Regions from separate parts of the Blastococcus saxobsidens DD2 genome, predicted to be linked through region 1. Evidence: riboswitches for the same ligand, from Rfam matches in the RefSeq annotation. Region 1 holds a riboswitch; the other holds the start of a gene.

Evidence for each region. Region 1 has a riboswitch for cobalamin ahead of BLASA_RS05730 (putative cobaltochelatase). Riboswitches for the same ligand answer to the same signal wherever they lie in the genome.
Region 2: it holds a riboswitch for cobalamin, as region 1 does, so the genes downstream of both, BLASA_RS04430 (ABC transporter substrate-binding protein) here and BLASA_RS05730 (putative cobaltochelatase) in region 1, are expected to answer to the same signal.

What each region holds. Positions count from the first base shown of each region.
Region 1 covers NC_016943.1:1,193,863-1,201,574, forward strand. The annotation lists gene cbiQ (cobalt ECF transporter T component CbiQ) at 1-529, opposite strand, end outside; gene BLASA_RS05710 (energy-coupling factor ABC transporter substrate-binding protein) at 526-834, opposite strand; gene BLASA_RS05715 (energy-coupling factor ABC transporter permease) at 831-1,523, opposite strand; gene BLASA_RS05720 (cobyrinate a,c-diamide synthase) at 1,510-2,913, opposite strand; gene cobO (cob(I)yrinic acid a,c-diamide adenosyltransferase) at 2,910-3,524, opposite strand; gene BLASA_RS05730 (putative cobaltochelatase) at 3,604-5,658, opposite strand; cobalamin riboswitch at 5,711-5,845, opposite strand; gene BLASA_RS05735 (bifunctional cobalt-precorrin-7 (C(5))-methyltransferase/cobalt-precorrin-6B (C(15))-methyltransferase) at 5,890-7,119, shown strand; gene cobM (precorrin-4 C(11)-methyltransferase) at 7,124-7,712, shown strand, end outside.
Region 2 covers NC_016943.1:928,211-935,922, forward strand. The annotation lists gene BLASA_RS04400 (LamB/YcsF family protein) at 1-423, shown strand, start outside; gene BLASA_RS04405 (ANTAR domain-containing protein) at 428-949, opposite strand; partial or broken gene BLASA_RS04410 (5-oxoprolinase subunit B family protein) at 1,275-1,921, shown strand; gene BLASA_RS04415 (biotin-dependent carboxyltransferase family protein) at 1,922-2,773, shown strand; gene BLASA_RS04420 (ABC transporter ATP-binding protein) at 2,980-3,783, opposite strand; gene BLASA_RS04425 (FecCD family ABC transporter permease) at 3,780-4,862, opposite strand; gene BLASA_RS04430 (ABC transporter substrate-binding protein) at 4,877-5,854, opposite strand; cobalamin riboswitch at 5,932-6,073, opposite strand; gene glgA (glycogen synthase) at 6,073-7,263, opposite strand; gene glgC (glucose-1-phosphate adenylyltransferase) at 7,337-7,712, shown strand, end outside.

The DNA of each region.
Region 1 (7,712 bases):
GGCGCGGCGTCGACCAGCCCATCCGGGCAGTCTGGGCCTCCCGCACGGTGCCGAGGCTGTCGAGCAGCACGAACAGCAGCCGGTAGGTGACCGAGGCGATCTCCACCACGGCGGCGGGGACGCGCAGCCGGCGCAGCTGCGGGAGGAGGTCCGACATCGGGGTGGTGGTGGCCAGCAGCAGCACCGCGGCGGTGCCGGCGACCGCCCGCCCCGCCAGCTGCCCCGCTCGCTCCGCGGCGTCGGGGGCCCAGCCCAGGCCGCCGCCGTCCACCGAGACGACCGCCGTCACCGCGCCGACCGCGATGAACGCCAGCGGCCACCGGATCGCGCGGAGGAACGTGCCGGCCGGCACCCGGGCCGGCCCGAGCGCCAGCGCCACCGCGCTCCCCGCCACCAGGAGGGCGCCGGGCCACGGCGGGAGGACGAGCGCGCACGCGACGAGGCCGGCGCACAGCAGGAGCTTGTCGCCGGGGGCGCGGCCGCGCCAGGCGCTGGCCCACGCCGCGTCGTCGACGACCAGGCCGGTCACCGGGGGTCGGCCGCCGTGGGGCTCGGGGCCACCATCGTCCGACGGCCGCGCAGCCGGCCGAGGGCGTAGCCGAGCAGGCCGCCGCCGAGGGCGGCCTGCAGGGCGAAGAGGCCCGACTCGACCTCCCCCGTGGGGCTGAACACCGACTCGAACCAGGGGGTGTAGCCGTCGGCCTCGAGCGCCTCGGCGACGGCGGCGTCGGTGCCGCCGTACTCGGAGCTGCCGCCGTCGACGAGCAGCGGGACGGCGAAGAGTGCGACGACGGCCAGGACGATCAGCGCGTTGACGGGCGTGCGGCGGGTCATGCGGCACCTCCGGCGGGAACGACGGGAGCGGGCTCGAGCACCCCGAGCTGCTCGAGCTCGGGGCGGGCGTTGACGGTGAGCACGCGGAACAGCAGGACGCCGAGCAGCCCCTCGCCGATGGCCAGCGGGATCTGGGTGACGGCGAAGACGCCGAGGAACTTGGCCAGCGCGCCCACCAGGCCGCTCCCCGCGTCGGGGAAGGCCAGCGCCAGCTGCAGCGAGCTGGTGACGTAGGTGGCCAGGTCGGCCAGCGTGACGCCCGCGAAGACGGCGGGCAGCAGGCCGGCACCGAGCACACGGGACAGCCGGTACGCGCCGTACCCGACCCAGGGGCCGACCACGGCGAAGGCGAACGCGTTCGCCCCGAGCGTGGTCAGCCCTCCGTGCGCCAGCAGCAGCGCCTGGAACAGCAGGACGACGGTGCCCAGCAGCGCCATCACGGGTGGCCGGAACAGGATCGCGCCCGGGCCGGTGCCGGTCGGGTGGCTGGAGCTGCCGGTCACCGAGGGCAGCTTGATCGCGCTCAGGACGAAGGTGAACGCCCCGGCGGCGCCGAGCAGCAGCGTCGACTCCGGGTTCTCCCGCACCTCCGTGGTCACGGCCCGGACGCCGTGCACGACGAAGGGGGCTGCGGCGACGGTCCAGCCGATCGCGTGCCCGGCCGGCAGGAAACCCTCAGCGATGTGCACCGGCGTGCTCCGATCGTTCGGCGGTGATGCAGGCGGTGACGAACCGCTCGGCCAGCTGGGGGCTGCCGGCCCAGTGGAGGTGCAGGTAGGAGGCGTGCACACGCCCCGCGACGAAGCCTTCGGAGCCGGCCGTCGACCACCGCCACGCGCCGGTGTGGCCCGCGGGTGGATCGGCGTGCGTGCGGTGGAACTCGTGGCCGCGCACCCGCGTGCCGGCCGGGGCGAGCACCGAGTCGGTGACGGCGACCGCAGCCCGGTAGCCGAGGGTCAGCCGTGGCGACATCGCCGTCGCCACGTCGAGCACCCCGCACATCGGCACGCCGTCGAGCTCGCGGGCGAGGTAGAGCAGCCCTGCGCACTCGGCGGCGACCGGTGCGCCGTGGGCGGCGAGCGCCGCGACGTCGGCGCGCAACTGCTCGTTGGCCGACAGCTCGGCGGCGTGCACCTCCGGGAAGCCCCCGCCGACGACGAGTCCGGCGGTGCCGGCGGGGAGGGCGTCGTCGCGCAGCGGATCGACGGCGACGACCTCGGCCCCCGCGGCCTCGAGCAGCTCGGCGTTCTCCGTGTAGCCGAAGGTGAAGGCAGGTCCACCGGCGACCGCGACCCGGGGCCGGCCCGGCGCAGGCGCGACCTCGGCGGCCGGGTCCCAGGGGCGTGCGTCGAGCGGAGGCGCGGACCGGGCCAGGGCGAGCACGGCGTCCAGGTCGACGGAGGACGCCACGACCTCGCCCAGCCGGCGGACCGTCGCCAGCGCCGCATCCGACCGCTCGGCGGCCGGGATGAGGCCCAGGTGCCGCGACGGGGTGTGCAGTTGCTCCATCCGGCGGACCGCCCCGAGCACCGGCACTCCGGCGGCGTCCAGCGCCTCGCGGAGGATCGCCTCGTGCCGGTCGGTGCCGACCCGGTTGAGGACGACGCCCCCGAGCCGGATGCCGGAGTCGAAGCTGGCGAACCCGTGCACGAGCGCCGCCACCGACCGCGCCTGGGACGACGCGTCGACGACGAGCACCACGGGCGCCCGCAGCAGCCCCGCGACGTGCGCGGTGGAGGCGAAACCGGGCTCCACCGACGGATGGGTGGCCCCGTCGAACAGACCCATCACGCCCTCGACGACGGCGACGTCGGCCGGGCGGGGGTGCGTCGCTCCGCGCAGGAACAGCGGGGCGACGCGCTCCACGCCGACCAGCCATGGGTCGAGGTTGCGGCCCGGGCGGCCGGCCGCCAGGCCGTGGTAGCCGGGGTCGATGTAGTCGGGTCCGACCTTGTGCGGTGAGACCACGAGCCCGCGGGCGGTGAGGGCGGCGATGAGCCCCGTGGCCACCGACGTCTTGCCCGCGTTGCTGCTCGGGGCCGCCACCACGATTCTCGGGACCCGCCCGACCCCGATCACCACTCGATCCCCCGCTGGCCCTTCTGGCCCGCGTCCATGGGGTGCTTGACCTTCGTCATCTCGACCACCAGGTCAGCGGCGTCGACCAGCGCTGGATGCGCGTTCCGGCCGGTGATCACCACGTGCTGGGTGCCGGGCCGACTCGACAACGTCGCGATCACATCCTCGATGTCCACCCAGCCCCACGTCATGGGGTAGGTGAACTCGTCGAGGACGTAGAAGCGGTGCGCCTCCGCGGCGAGGTCGCGCTTGATCTGCGCCCAGCCCTCCGCGGCGTCGGCGGCGTGGTCGGTCTCGGTGCCCGTCCGGCGCGACCAGCTCCAGCCGCTGCCCATCTTGTGCCAGACGACCGGTCCGCCTTCGCCGGTCTGCTCGTGCAGCCGGCCGAGCGCGGTCAGCGCGCTCTCCTCGCCGACCTTCCACTTCGCGCTCTTGACGAACTGGTAGACCGCCACCGACCAGCCCTGGTTCCAGGCGCGCATCGCCATCCCGAAGGCGGCGGTGGACTTCCCCTTCATCTCGCCGGTGTGCACCACGAGCAGCGGACGGTTCCGCCGCTGCCGCGTGGTCAGTCCATCGGCGGGAACGCTCTCGACCTGTCCCTTGGGCACTAGTCCTCCTGGCCGGCGCTCGTCGGCCGAGTACCTCGGGGCGCTGTGCTCACTGGTGAGCTCGCACGCTCGCTCACCTCTAGGCAACCTCTCGGACGCTGCGGACCGTCGCCGCGAGGTCGTCCGCCGCGAGCTCGCCCATGGCGAGCGTCGGCCCCCCGAGGAAGGCGCCCAGCGTGGCGGCCAGGCCGAGCCGGACGGGCCCGGACTCGCAGTCGACGACGACGCCCGCCACTCCCTCCGCGGCCAGCAGGCGTGCTGCGGCGTGGGCCTCGGCCAGGGGGGCACCTCCCCGGGCGCCGGTGGCGCGGCCGTCGGTGACGACGACGAGCAGCGGGCGGCGCTGCGGGTCGCGGACCCGCTCCACCCGCAGCACCTCGCGGGCGCGCTGGAGCCCGGCGGCCAGCGGCGTACGTCCACCGGTGGGCAGGTCGGTGAGCCGTGCGGCGGCGGCCTCGACCGACCAGGTGGGCGGCAGGGCCAGATCGGCCCCGGAGCCGCGGAAGGTGACCAGGCCGACCTTGTCCCGGCGCTGGTAGGCGTCGAGCAGCAGCGACAGGACGGCGCCCTTCACCGTGCCCATCCGGGCCCGGGAACCCATGGAGCCGCTGGCGTCGACGACGAAGAGCACGAGGTTGCCCTCCCGCCCCTCGAGCGTCGCCTGGCGCAGGTCCTCCCGGCGCATCTGCAGGCCCGGGCCGGTGCGACCGCGCGCCCGCTGGTGCGGGGCGGCGGCGAGCACGGTGCCGGCCAGGTGCAGCTTCGTGACGGTGCCAGCCGGGCGGGTCGAGCCGACGACCCGGCCGCGTTCCGAGCGCGCCCGCGACCGCCTGCCGGCGGCCCCCGCCCCGATCCCGGGCACCTCCAGCCGTCGCGCGCGGAACGGGTCGGACGGCGCGACCGCGGCCCGGTCGGCCGCCGGGGAGGCGTCGGCGCGGCCGCCGCCCTCACCCCGGGGTGCCGTCGTCGGCTCGCCGCTGCCCTCCTCGGGCACAGGAGGCTGTGCCTGCGTCTCGACGTCGGATTCGTAGGTATTGCCTCCTATGCCTGCATCGCCCGGGCCGCCGTCCTCGGGACCGCCGCCGTCGGGGCCGTCGTCGGGGCCGTCGTCCTCGGGGCCGTCCTCGGGGCGGCTGTCGGACAGCGCCTGGTCCAGCACGTCCTCGTCGAGACCGGGTGCGTCGAACGGGTTGCGCCGGCGGCGGTGCGGCAAGGCCAGGCGGGCGGCCACCCGCACGTCGTCCTCGGTCACCTCGTCGCGGCCGGACCAGGCGGCGTGCGCGATCGCCGCGCGGGCGGTGACCAGGTCGGCGCGCAGGCCGTCCACGTCGAAGGCGGCGCACACGGCGGTCACCTGCTGCAGCGCGGCGTCGGACAGGACGACGCGCGGCAGCCGGGCGCGGGCGTCGGCGATCCGATCGGCGAGCCCGGTCTCCTCGGCCGACCACTCGGCGGCGAAGCCGGCCGGATCGGCGTCCGAGGCGAACCGCCGGCGCACCACCTCGGCGCGCACGGCCGGGTCGCGCGGCGCGGCGACCTCGACGGTCAGCCCGAACCGGTCGAGCAGCTGCGGGCGCAGCTCGCCCTCCTCGGGGTTCATGGTCCCGACCAGCAGGAAGCGGGCGGCGTGCCGGACCGAGATCCCCTCGCGCTCGACGTACGCGGTGCCCATCGCCGCGGCGTCCAGCAGCAGGTCGACCAGGTGGTCGTGCAGCAGGTTGACCTCGTCGACGTAGAGCACGCCGCGGTGGGCGGCGGCCAGCAGGCCGGGCTCGAAGGCCTTCACGCCCTCGGTGAGCGCGCGCTCCAGGTCCAGCGAGCCGACGACCCGGTCCTCGGAGGCGCCGACGGGCAGCTCGACCAACCGGGCCGGACGGCTGGGACCGCCCGCGGTGGGCTCGTGCGGGCCGTCGGGGCACCCCGGGTCGGGCGCGGCCGGGTCGCAGGCGAAGCGGCAGCCGGGCACGACGGCGACCGGCGGCAGCACGGCGGCCAGCGCGCGGACCGTCGTCGACTTGGCCGTGCCCTTCTCACCGCGCACCAGCACGCCGCCGACGGCGGGGGAGACGGCGTTGAGCAGGAGAGCCAGCCGCATGTCGTCCATGCCGACGACGGCGCTGAAGGGGTAGATCATGCGCGAATACGGCGCACGGGGCACGCGTCCTCTCCCCGGGTGTCCACGCCCGGAGGTGGCAGGAGGCGACGGCGGGAGTTCCTGACTGACCGGAGAACCGGCTCACAGTGGCGGGACCGCGCCGGAATCTCACCGGGCTTCCTCCACTACCGTCGCGTGTGGCGGCGTCATCAGACCACGACCACCCCGGCACCGCCACGCGGGGTCGTCCCGTCCCTAGGATCGGCGCCCGTGCCAGGACCTGACGCTCCCACCGGCGGCCCGATCGTGGTCGTCGGCATCGGCGCCGACGGCTGGGACGGCCTGTCTCCTGCCGCCCGGCGCGTGATCGAGGCGGCCGACGTGCTGCGCGGCAGCGCCAGGCAACTGGGGCTCGTGCCGGACGACGTGCCCGCTCAGCGCGTGCCGTGGCCTTCGCCGATGGGCCCCGCGCTGGCCGCCCTGTCCGGCACGCACCCCGGCTCCCAGGTCGTGGTCCTGGCCAGCGGAGACCCGATGCTGTCCGGGGTCGGCGCCTCGCTGGTGCGGCTGCACGGGCCCGGCGCGGTCCGGGTGCTCCCGCACCCCTCCTCGGTGTCCCTCGCCTGCGCGCGGATGGGCTGGCCGGTCGAGGAGGTCGCCGTCGTGAGCGTCGTCGGCCGCGGGCTGGAGCTGGTGGCCCCGCACGTGACGCCCGGGCGGCGGCTGCTCGTGCTCGGCTCCGACGGGGCCACCCCGGGCGAGGTCGCCGCCCTGTGCACGCGGCTCGGCTACGGCGCCAGCCGGATCACCGCCCTCGCCCAGCTCGGCGGTCCCGCGGAACACGTGCTGACCTGCACCGCCGCGGACTGGCCGCACGGGGTCGTCGACCCACTGGCCGTGACCGCGGTCGAGGCCGTCGCCGATGCCGGCACGGTGCCGCTGCCGACCGTGCCCGGCCTGCCCGACGCCGCGTTCGAGGACGACGGTCAGCTGACCAAGCGCGAGGTTCGCGCGGTCACCCTGGCCCAGCTCGTCCCCCTGCCCGGTCAGCTGCTGTGGGACGTCGGCGCCGGCGCCGGGTCGATCGCCATCGAGTGGATGCGCACTCACCCTTCGTGCCGGGCGATCGCGGTCGAGTCGCACCCGGACCGGGCCGGCCGCATCGCGCGGAACGCCGCCCGCCTGGGGGTCCCCGGCCTGCGCGTGGTCGAGGGGCGGGCGCCCGAGACGCTGGCCGGGCTGCCCGCCCCGGACGCCGTCTTCGTGGGCGGTGGGGCGACGACCCCGTCGCTGCTCGAGACGTGCTGGGCGGCGCTGCCGGCCGGCGGGCGGCTCGTGGTCAATGCGGTCACCGTCGAGAGCGAGGCGGTGCTGGCGGGCTGGTTCGCCCGCGTCGGTGGTGAGCTGGTGCGGATCGGCGTGCAGCGCGCGCAGCCGGTCGGCTCGTTCACCGGCTGGAGGCCGGCGATGCCGGTCACAGTCTTCTCCGTGGTTCGGTAGCGCCATGACCGTGCACTTCATCGGGGCCGGCCCGGGCGCACCGGACCTGGTCACCGTCCGGGCCGCCCGCATCATCGCCACCGCGCCGGTCTGCCTCTACGCCGGCGCCCTGGTGCCGCGCGAGCTGCTGGAGACCGCTCCGGAGGGGGCGCGGCTGGTCGACACCGCCGATCTCGACCTCGACCAGATCACCGCCGAGCTGGTGGCCGCCCACGAGGCGGGGCTCGACGTCGCCCGGCTGCACTCCGGTGACCCGTCCGTCTACAGCGCGATGGCCGAGCAGATGCGCCGGCTGGACGCGCACGGCGTGCCCTACGACGTCGTGCCCGGAGTGCCGGCGTTCGCCGCGGCCGCCGCGTCGCTCAACCGCGAGCTGACGGTTCCCGGAGTCGGCCAGACGGTCATCCTCACGCGGACGTCGGCCCGCTCCACGCCGATGCCCGAGGGGGAGGACCTCGCCACCCTCGGGGCCTCGCGCGCGACGCTGGTGCTGCATCTGGCCGTGCAGCGGATCACCGAGCTCGTGCCCGAGCTGGTCCCGCACTACGGCGCCGACTGCCCGGTGGCGGTCGTCGCCCGGGCCAGCCGGGACG
Region 2 (7,712 bases), 270 kb from region 1:
GCCCTCTACAACGCCGTCGTGCACCACGAGGCCCAGGCGCGGGCGGTGGTGGACGCCGTCGCCGGCTACGACCCCGGGCTGGCCGTCCTGGGCCTGCCGGGCTCGGTGCTCCTGCGCACGGCGGCGGCCGCCGGACTGCGGACCGTCGGCGAGGGCTTCGCCGACCGCGGGTACACCGCCGAGGGCACCCTCGTGCCCCGCGGTACGGCCGGGGCCGTGGTGTCCGAGCCCGCCGCGGTGATCGAGCGTGCCGTCCGGATGGCCACCGACGGGGTGGTGACCGCCGTCGACGGCACCGAGGTGCGGATGGAGCCGGTGTCGATCTGCGTGCACGGCGACACCCCCGGCGCGGTGCAGCTGGCGCGGTCGGTGCGCGCCGCCCTGGAGGCGGCCGGGCTGGTGCTGGCCCCCTTCGCCGGCTGAACGGTCAGTCGCCGGGGCGGAGATCCTCGGGCGGCCGGCCGGCGAGCAGGTCGGCGGCCACCTCGTCCACCGACCGGCCGGCCGTGTACGCGTCGGTGCGCAGCAGCGCCAGCGCGTCGGTGGGATCGACGTCGAGGGCGACGCTCACCTTGCCGATCGCCTCCCAGACCGCCGCGCGCCGCCGGGGGACCGGACCGTGCAGCCAGCCGGGGCCCTCGGCCGGGGACCAGCTGGACCAGACGGCCGCGTCGGTGAGGGCCGAGGTGACCAGCTCGCCCACGGCGACGGCCGCGAAGACGTCGAGCTCGGCGACGGCGGCGGCCCGGGTGACGTAGAGGTCCAGCGCGCCGTCGCCGTAGGGTCCCGGTCGCAGTGGCAGGGCGATCACGGCGCGGAACGGCGTTCCGCCGAGCAGCAGGTCGGCGAACATCGGCCAGCGCCGGCGCAGGTCCTCCTCGACGGCGAACACCGGCTGGCCGGTGCGCTGGGAAGCCGTGCACGGGCCCTCGCCGGCGGTGAACTGCATCCGCTCGGCAGCGGACGCGACCGCGCTGCTGCCGCCCAACGGCACCCGGCGGCCGCTGGCGTCGGCCGTGCTCAGGCCGGCGCCGTCGACCTCCGGCGCACGCCCGGCTGAGCCGCACCGGCAGCAGCTCCGGCCCGGCGAGGTCGGGGTCGGAGACCGCCGCGAGCGCGGTCGCGAACCGGCCGGCGATGGTCACGCCTGAGTGTCCGCCCGCGGGACCGGGCGCACATCCTGTGCCGCCCGGGTCCCCGATCCGCGACGGGTCGGGCGCCCGGGCGGGTGCGGGGCGGCGAGGCGGACGCTACCTCCCGCGGCGGGGTGACCGATGACCGATCATGGTCGGGTGGCAGACCGCGGGGACGTCGTGGACGTGGTCCGCTACGGCGACCGCGCGCTGCTGGTGGAGGCGGCCGAGCCCGGAACCGTCCCGGGGCTGCGGGCCGCCCTGGCCGCCGGCCCGCTGGACGGGCAGGTGGACCTGGTGCCGGCCGCCCGCACCCTGCTCGTCGTGCTCGACCGGCCGCCCACCGACCTGGACGCCGCGGCACTGCGCCGCCTGGTGCCGGTCCCGCCGGCCGCGGGGCACGCCCGGGCGCCGCTCGACCTGCCCGTGGTCTTCGACGGTCCCGATCTGGCCGACGTCGCCCGGCTGACCGGCCGCTCACCGGAAGCCGTCGTGGCCATGCTCGCCGACCTCCGGTTCACCGTCGCCTTCGGCGGCTTCGCGCCGGGGTTCGGGTACCTGACCGGGTTGCCGCCGGAGCTGCACGTGCCGCGCCGGGCGACCCCCCGCACCCGGGTGCCGGCCGGGTCCTCGGCCTGGCCGGCCCGTACGCGGGGGTCTACCCGCGGGCCTCGCCCGGCGGCTGGCAGCTGGTCGGCCGCACCGACGCGGTGCTCTTCGACGTCGACCGGGACCCGCCTGCGCTGCTGGCGCCCGGGACCGACGTCCGGTTCCGGGAGGTGCGCTGAGTGCTCACCGTCCTGGCGCCGGGCCCGTTCAGCACCGTGCAGGACGCCGGCCGCCCCGGCTGGGCGTCGATCGGGGTGTCCCGCTCCGGGGCCGCCGACCGGCCGGCCGCTGAGCTGGCCAACCGGCTGGTCGGCAACCGGCCCGCCGCGGCCCTGCTCGAGGTGACCGCCGGCGGCCTGCGCGTCCGTGCCGGACGGGTTCTGCTCGTGGCCGTGACCGGGGCGCCGGCGCCGGTCACGGTCGACGGGCGGCCCGCGCCGTTCGCCGGCCCCGTGCCCGTACCCGCCGGAGCGGTGCTGGGGCTGGGCACCCCACCGGTGGGCCTGCGCAGCTACGTCGCGGTGCGCGGCGGCGTCGACGTCCCGCCGGTGCTGGGCTCGCGCAGCACCGACACCCTGTCCGGCCTCGGTCCGGCGCCGCTGACCACGGGCGTGCGGCTGCCGGTCGGCACGGAGGCGGGGGAGGAGCCGTTCGTCGACGTCGCCCCCGTCGGCGCCCCGTCGGACCGGCCGGTGCTGCGCGTCCTGCCCGGCCCGCGACGGGACTGGCTGGCCGACGACGCGTGGCCGGTGCTGACCGGCGCGGAGTGGCGGGTCGGCGTGGACAGCGACCGGGTGGGCCTGCGGCTGGCCGGCCCCGGACTGCGGCGCGCCCGGGAGGGGGAGCTGCCCAGCGAGGGACTGGTGCCCGGCGCCGTCCAGGTCCCGCCCGACGGGGCACCGGTGCTGTTCCTCGCCGACCACCCGGTCACGGGGGGCTATCCGGTGCTCGCCGTCGTGGTCACCGCCGACCTCGGCGCGGTGGCGCAGCTGCGGCCGGGCGACGCCGTCCGGTTCCGCCCGGCCCGCTGAGCATGGTCGTCCCGAGTGGGCCCCGGAGGGGTCCGCGCAGGGATGACGGAGTCGCTCCGCCCGACGGGGGAACGGCTCCAGGCCGCGGTGCGGTCCGGAGGACCGCAGTGTCATGGCCCCGGAGGCTCCCCCGAGTCGGGACGGGAAGGGCTCAGCACCGGCCGGGGACGGCAATCGGAGGCGGTGTCGTCCGGAGGACGACAGTGTTATCGCACCGGCAGCACCGCGGGGCCGTGCGCCCCGGGGACGATGCGGGCGCGCGCCCCGTAGTGGGCCGACAGCGCCTCGGCGGTCAGGACCTGCTCGGGGGTCCCCTCCGCGGCGACCCGGCCGTCGGCGAGGAGGGTCAGCCGGTCGGCGTACTGGCCGGCGAGCGTGAGATCGTGCAGCGTGCTCACCACCGTGAGCCCGTCCTGGCGGCGCAGGTGGTCCAGCAGGTCCAGCACCTGCTGCGCATGGCCGAGGTCCAGCGCCGCCGTCGGCTCGTCGAGCAGCAGCACCCGCGGCTGCTGGGCCAGCGCGCGGGCCAGGACGGCGCGCTGCTGCTCGCCGCCGGAGAGGGTGACCACCGCGCGGTCGGCCAGCGCGGTCAGCTCCAGCCGCGTCATGACCTCGGCGACGACCTCCCGGTCCACCGCGCGCGGCGCGGCCAGCAGCGGGCGGTGCGGGGTGCGGCCGAGGGTGACGTAGTCGCGGGTGCTCACGGCCTCGGGCAGCACCGGCAGCTGCGGGGCGTAGGCCAGCAGGCGGGCGCGGTCCCGCCGCGGCATGCCGGTCGTCGGGGCGCCGTCGATGCGGACCTCCCCCTCATAGGGGTGCAGCCCGAGCACCGAGCGCAGCAGCGTCGACTTGCCCGACCCGTTCGGTCCGATGATGCCGAGCCAGCCGCCGGCGTCGACGGCGAACCGCACGGAGGAGAGGACCGGGCGCCGGCCGTAGCCGGCGCTCAGGCCCACCACCTCGACGCGGGCCCCGCCCGCCGGGACGGGGACGGGGGGCCGGCGGCTCATCGCCGCCTCGCCCCGGCCCAGAGCAGGCCCGCGAAGAACGGCGCCCCGACGAAGGCCGTGACGACGCCGATCGGGAGTTCGGCGGGAGCGAGGACCACCCGGGCGAGCAGGTCGGCGAGCACGAGGAACGCCCCGCCGACCAGCAGCGAGACCGGCAGCACCCGGGAGTTCGCGCCGCCGACGAGCCGCCGCACGATGTGCGGCACGACCAGGCCGACGAACCCGATCAGGCCGCTCACCGCCACGGCAGCGGCGGTCGCGAGGGAGGCGGCGAGGATGACCAGCAGCCGTAGCCGGCCGGGGTGGATGCCCAGCGAGCTGGCCTCGTCATCCCCGAGCGCCAGGACGTCCAGGGCCCGCCCGCAGAGCAGCAGCACCCCGGCCGCCGCGCCCAGGTAGGGCAGCACCAGCGTGACGTCGGACCACTGCGCGCTCCCGAGCTGACCGAGCAGCCAGCCGTAGATCTCGCGCAGGTCGTCGGTGTTCTGCTGCTGCACCAGCGTCTGGGCCGCGGCGAGGAACGCGGCGACGGCGATCCCGGCCAGCAGCAGCGTCGGGCTGTGCGAACCACCGGCCACGCTGCCCAGCGCGAGGGCGCAGCCGACGCCGACGAGCGCCCCGGCGAAGGCGGCCAGGGGGACGACCCCGATCGGCCCCACCGCCTGCACCGGGGAGTACGCGATGACCAGGGTGGCTCCCAGCCCTGCACCGGCCGCCGCCCCCAGCAGGTAGGGGTCGGCCAGCGGATTGCGGAACACGCCCTGGTACGCGGCACCCGAGATGGCGAGCCCGGCGCCCACCAGCGACGCCAGGAGCACCCGGGGCAGGCGCAGCTGCAGCAGGACCGCGGCGGAGGAGCCCTCCAGGGTGCCCGGCACGGTCACCCCCAACGGGTCGAGCAGCCGGTCGAGCAGGGTGACGACGACGGCGCCCGGGGGGAGGGGCAGCGCCCCCACCCACACCCCGGCGAGCATCGCCAGGACCAGCGCGAGGCCGGCTCCGGCGAACACCCGGCCGGAGCGGCGCCGGCTGCGGGGTGCTCCCGCGGCCGTGCGCGCACCGGGCGCCGTCGTCGTCATCGGGGGTGCTTCTCTCAGCCCTGCAGCGTCTCGGCGACCGACTCCGCGAACTCGGCGATCCGCGGACCCCAGCGGGAGGCGATGTCGTCGTCGGCCTCGAGGATCCGGCCTTCCTGGACGGCGGGCACGGTGCCGAACGCCGGCCGCTGCGCCACGGTCTCCGCCGACTGCTCGCAGCACTTCGTGTCCGCGAGGACGATCAGCTCCGGCGCCTGACCGACGACGTACTCCGGGGACAGCTGCGGGTAGCCGCCGGCCGCATCGGGGGCGCCGTCGGCGATGTTCTCCAGGCCGAACATGCGGTAGATGCTGCCGATGAACGTGTCGCTGGTCGCCGAGTACAGCTCCGGGCCGAGCTCGTGGTAGACGCTCGCCCCCTCGGCGTCGGCCGGCACCGACTCCACCGCGGCGGCGATCCGGTCCTGCACGTCGGCGGCCACCTCGTCGGCCTCCTCGGCGTGGCCGGTCGCCTCGCCGAGGGTCTCCAGCTGCTCGTAGGTGTCGTCGAGACTCTCGGCGGCCGGGAGCAGCAGCGTCGGGATGGACAGCGCGTCCAGCGCGTCGACGATCCCGTTCTGGTCGTTGCTCAGGACGACCAGGTCGGGCTCGTACTCGGCGATCGCCTCGGCGTTCGGCGTGAAGGCCGACAGCTCGGTGGTCGGTGCCCCGGCCGGGTAGTTCGAGTTGTCGTCCACGGCCTCGACCTGGTCGCCGGCGCCGATGGCGAAGAGCATCTCGGTGGCGGTCGGCGACATCGAGACGATGTTCTCGGGCTGGTCCTCGAGGGTCAGCTCACCGTCGGCGCCGGTCACGGTGACCGGGAAGGCGCCGGACTCCGGCGAGGCGGACGCCGCGGCGTCGTCGGTGGGGTCGGCGGAACCACCGCACGCGGTCAGCGCCAGGAGCGGGGCCGTGAGGAGGGCCAGGAGGGCGGGGGTGGGCCGCCGGGGGGCGCGCGGCGTCGACCGCGCCGCGAGGGGAGTGCCGAACAAGGAATTGCCTCCAGTGGAGGCGGCGAGCGTCGCCCACGAGCTGACCCGACGCCCGATGCGCGACCCTTGCCGCGAGGGTCGGTTGCAGGACGCAGGGCAGGCGATCTGGCTCAGGTCCGCGAGGGACCATCACAGTTGCGGGACAGCGCCGGGTTCGCACCGGACTTCGCTGCTGCTGCGCCGCCGGCACGAGCCGGTGCGCAGAAGGTACCAGCGGTTCAACCGCGGGCGGCGAGGACCGCCTCGTACACCGCCACGGTCTGCTGGGCGATGGCGGCCCAGCCGAACTCGGCGAGCACGCGTTCCCGGCCGGCGGCCCCCATGGCGGCGGCGCGCTGGGGATCGGCCAGCAGCTCGCCGGTGCGGGCGGCCAGGCCGGCGGCGAACCCGGCTGGATCGTCCTCGTCGTAGGGCACGAGCAGCCCGGTGCGGCCGTCGTCGACGACCTCCGGGATGCCGCCCACGGCGCTGGCGACGACGGCGGTGCCGCAGGCCGCCGCCTCCAGGTTGACGATGCCGAGGGGCTCGTACACCGACGGGACGACGAACACGGTGGCCCCGCTGATCAGCGGCACCAGCTGCTCACGGGGCAGCATCGTCTCGATCCACACCACTCCGCCGCGGCGGGACTGCAGCTCGGCGACCGCGTCGGCCACCTGCTGCCGCTCGCCCGGGGTGTCGGCGGCGCCCGCGCAGAGCACCAGGCCGACGTCGGCGGGCAGCTGCTCGGCGGCGGCCAGCAGGTGCAGAACGCCCTTCTGCCGGGTGATCCGCCCGACGAAGAGCGCGTAGGGGCGGTCGGGGTCCACCCCGAGCCCGCGCACGACGTCCGGGTCGTGCACCGGCCGGTAGGCGTCGGCGTCCACCCCGTTGCCGACGACGTGCACGCGGGCCGGGACGAGGTCCGGGTAGGCATCGAGGACGTCGGCGCGCATGCCGTGGCTGACCGCGATCACGGCGTCCGCCGCGAGGTAGGCGGTGCGCTCGACCCACGAGGAGAGCCGGTAGCCCCCGCCCAGCTGGTCGGCCTTCCACGGGCGCCGCGGCTCCAGCGAGTGCGCGGTGACCACGTGCGGGATCCCGTGCACCAGCGCGGCCAGCATCCCCGCGCCGTTCGCGTACCAGGTGTGGCTGTGCACCAGGTCCACGCCGGCGAGGGCGGCGGCGATCTCGACGTCGACACCGAGCGCCTGCAGCGCGCCGTTGGCCTCGCGCAACGCGGGCGGCACCGGGTGGCCGGTGGCTCCGTATCCCGCCGTGCCCGGACTCCGCGGGCCGCCGAAGCAGTGGACGTCCAGCTGCGGCGGCGACGGCAGCGCCCGCAGCGCCGCGACGAGGTGCTCGACGTGCACCCCGGCCCCGCCGTAGACGTCCGGCGGCCACTCACGCGTGACGATCCCGATGTGCACGCCGTCACCCTAGGGGGGCGGGTGCGGCCCACGCAGGGCGCCGCCGGTCCCGCCAGCGGATACGGTGCTGTCCATGCGCGGCGGTCCACGGGTGCTCGGCATCGTCCTGGCGGGCGGTGAGGGAAAGCGGCTGTCCCCGCTGACCCAGGACCGCGCCAAGCCGGCAGTCCCCTTCGGGGGCAACTACCGGCTCATCGACTTCGTGCTCTCCAACCTGGTGAACGGCGACGTCCGGCAGATCGCCGTCCTGACCCAGTACAAGAGCCACAGCCTCGACCGGCACATCACCCAGACCTGGCGGATGTCCCAGCTGCTCGGCAACTACATCACCCCGGTACCGGCCCAGCAGCGGCTCGGCCCGCGCTGGTACACCGGCAGCGCCGACGCGATCTTCCAGAGCCTGAACCTGATCTACGACGAGCGGCCGGAGATCGTCGTCGTCTTCGGCG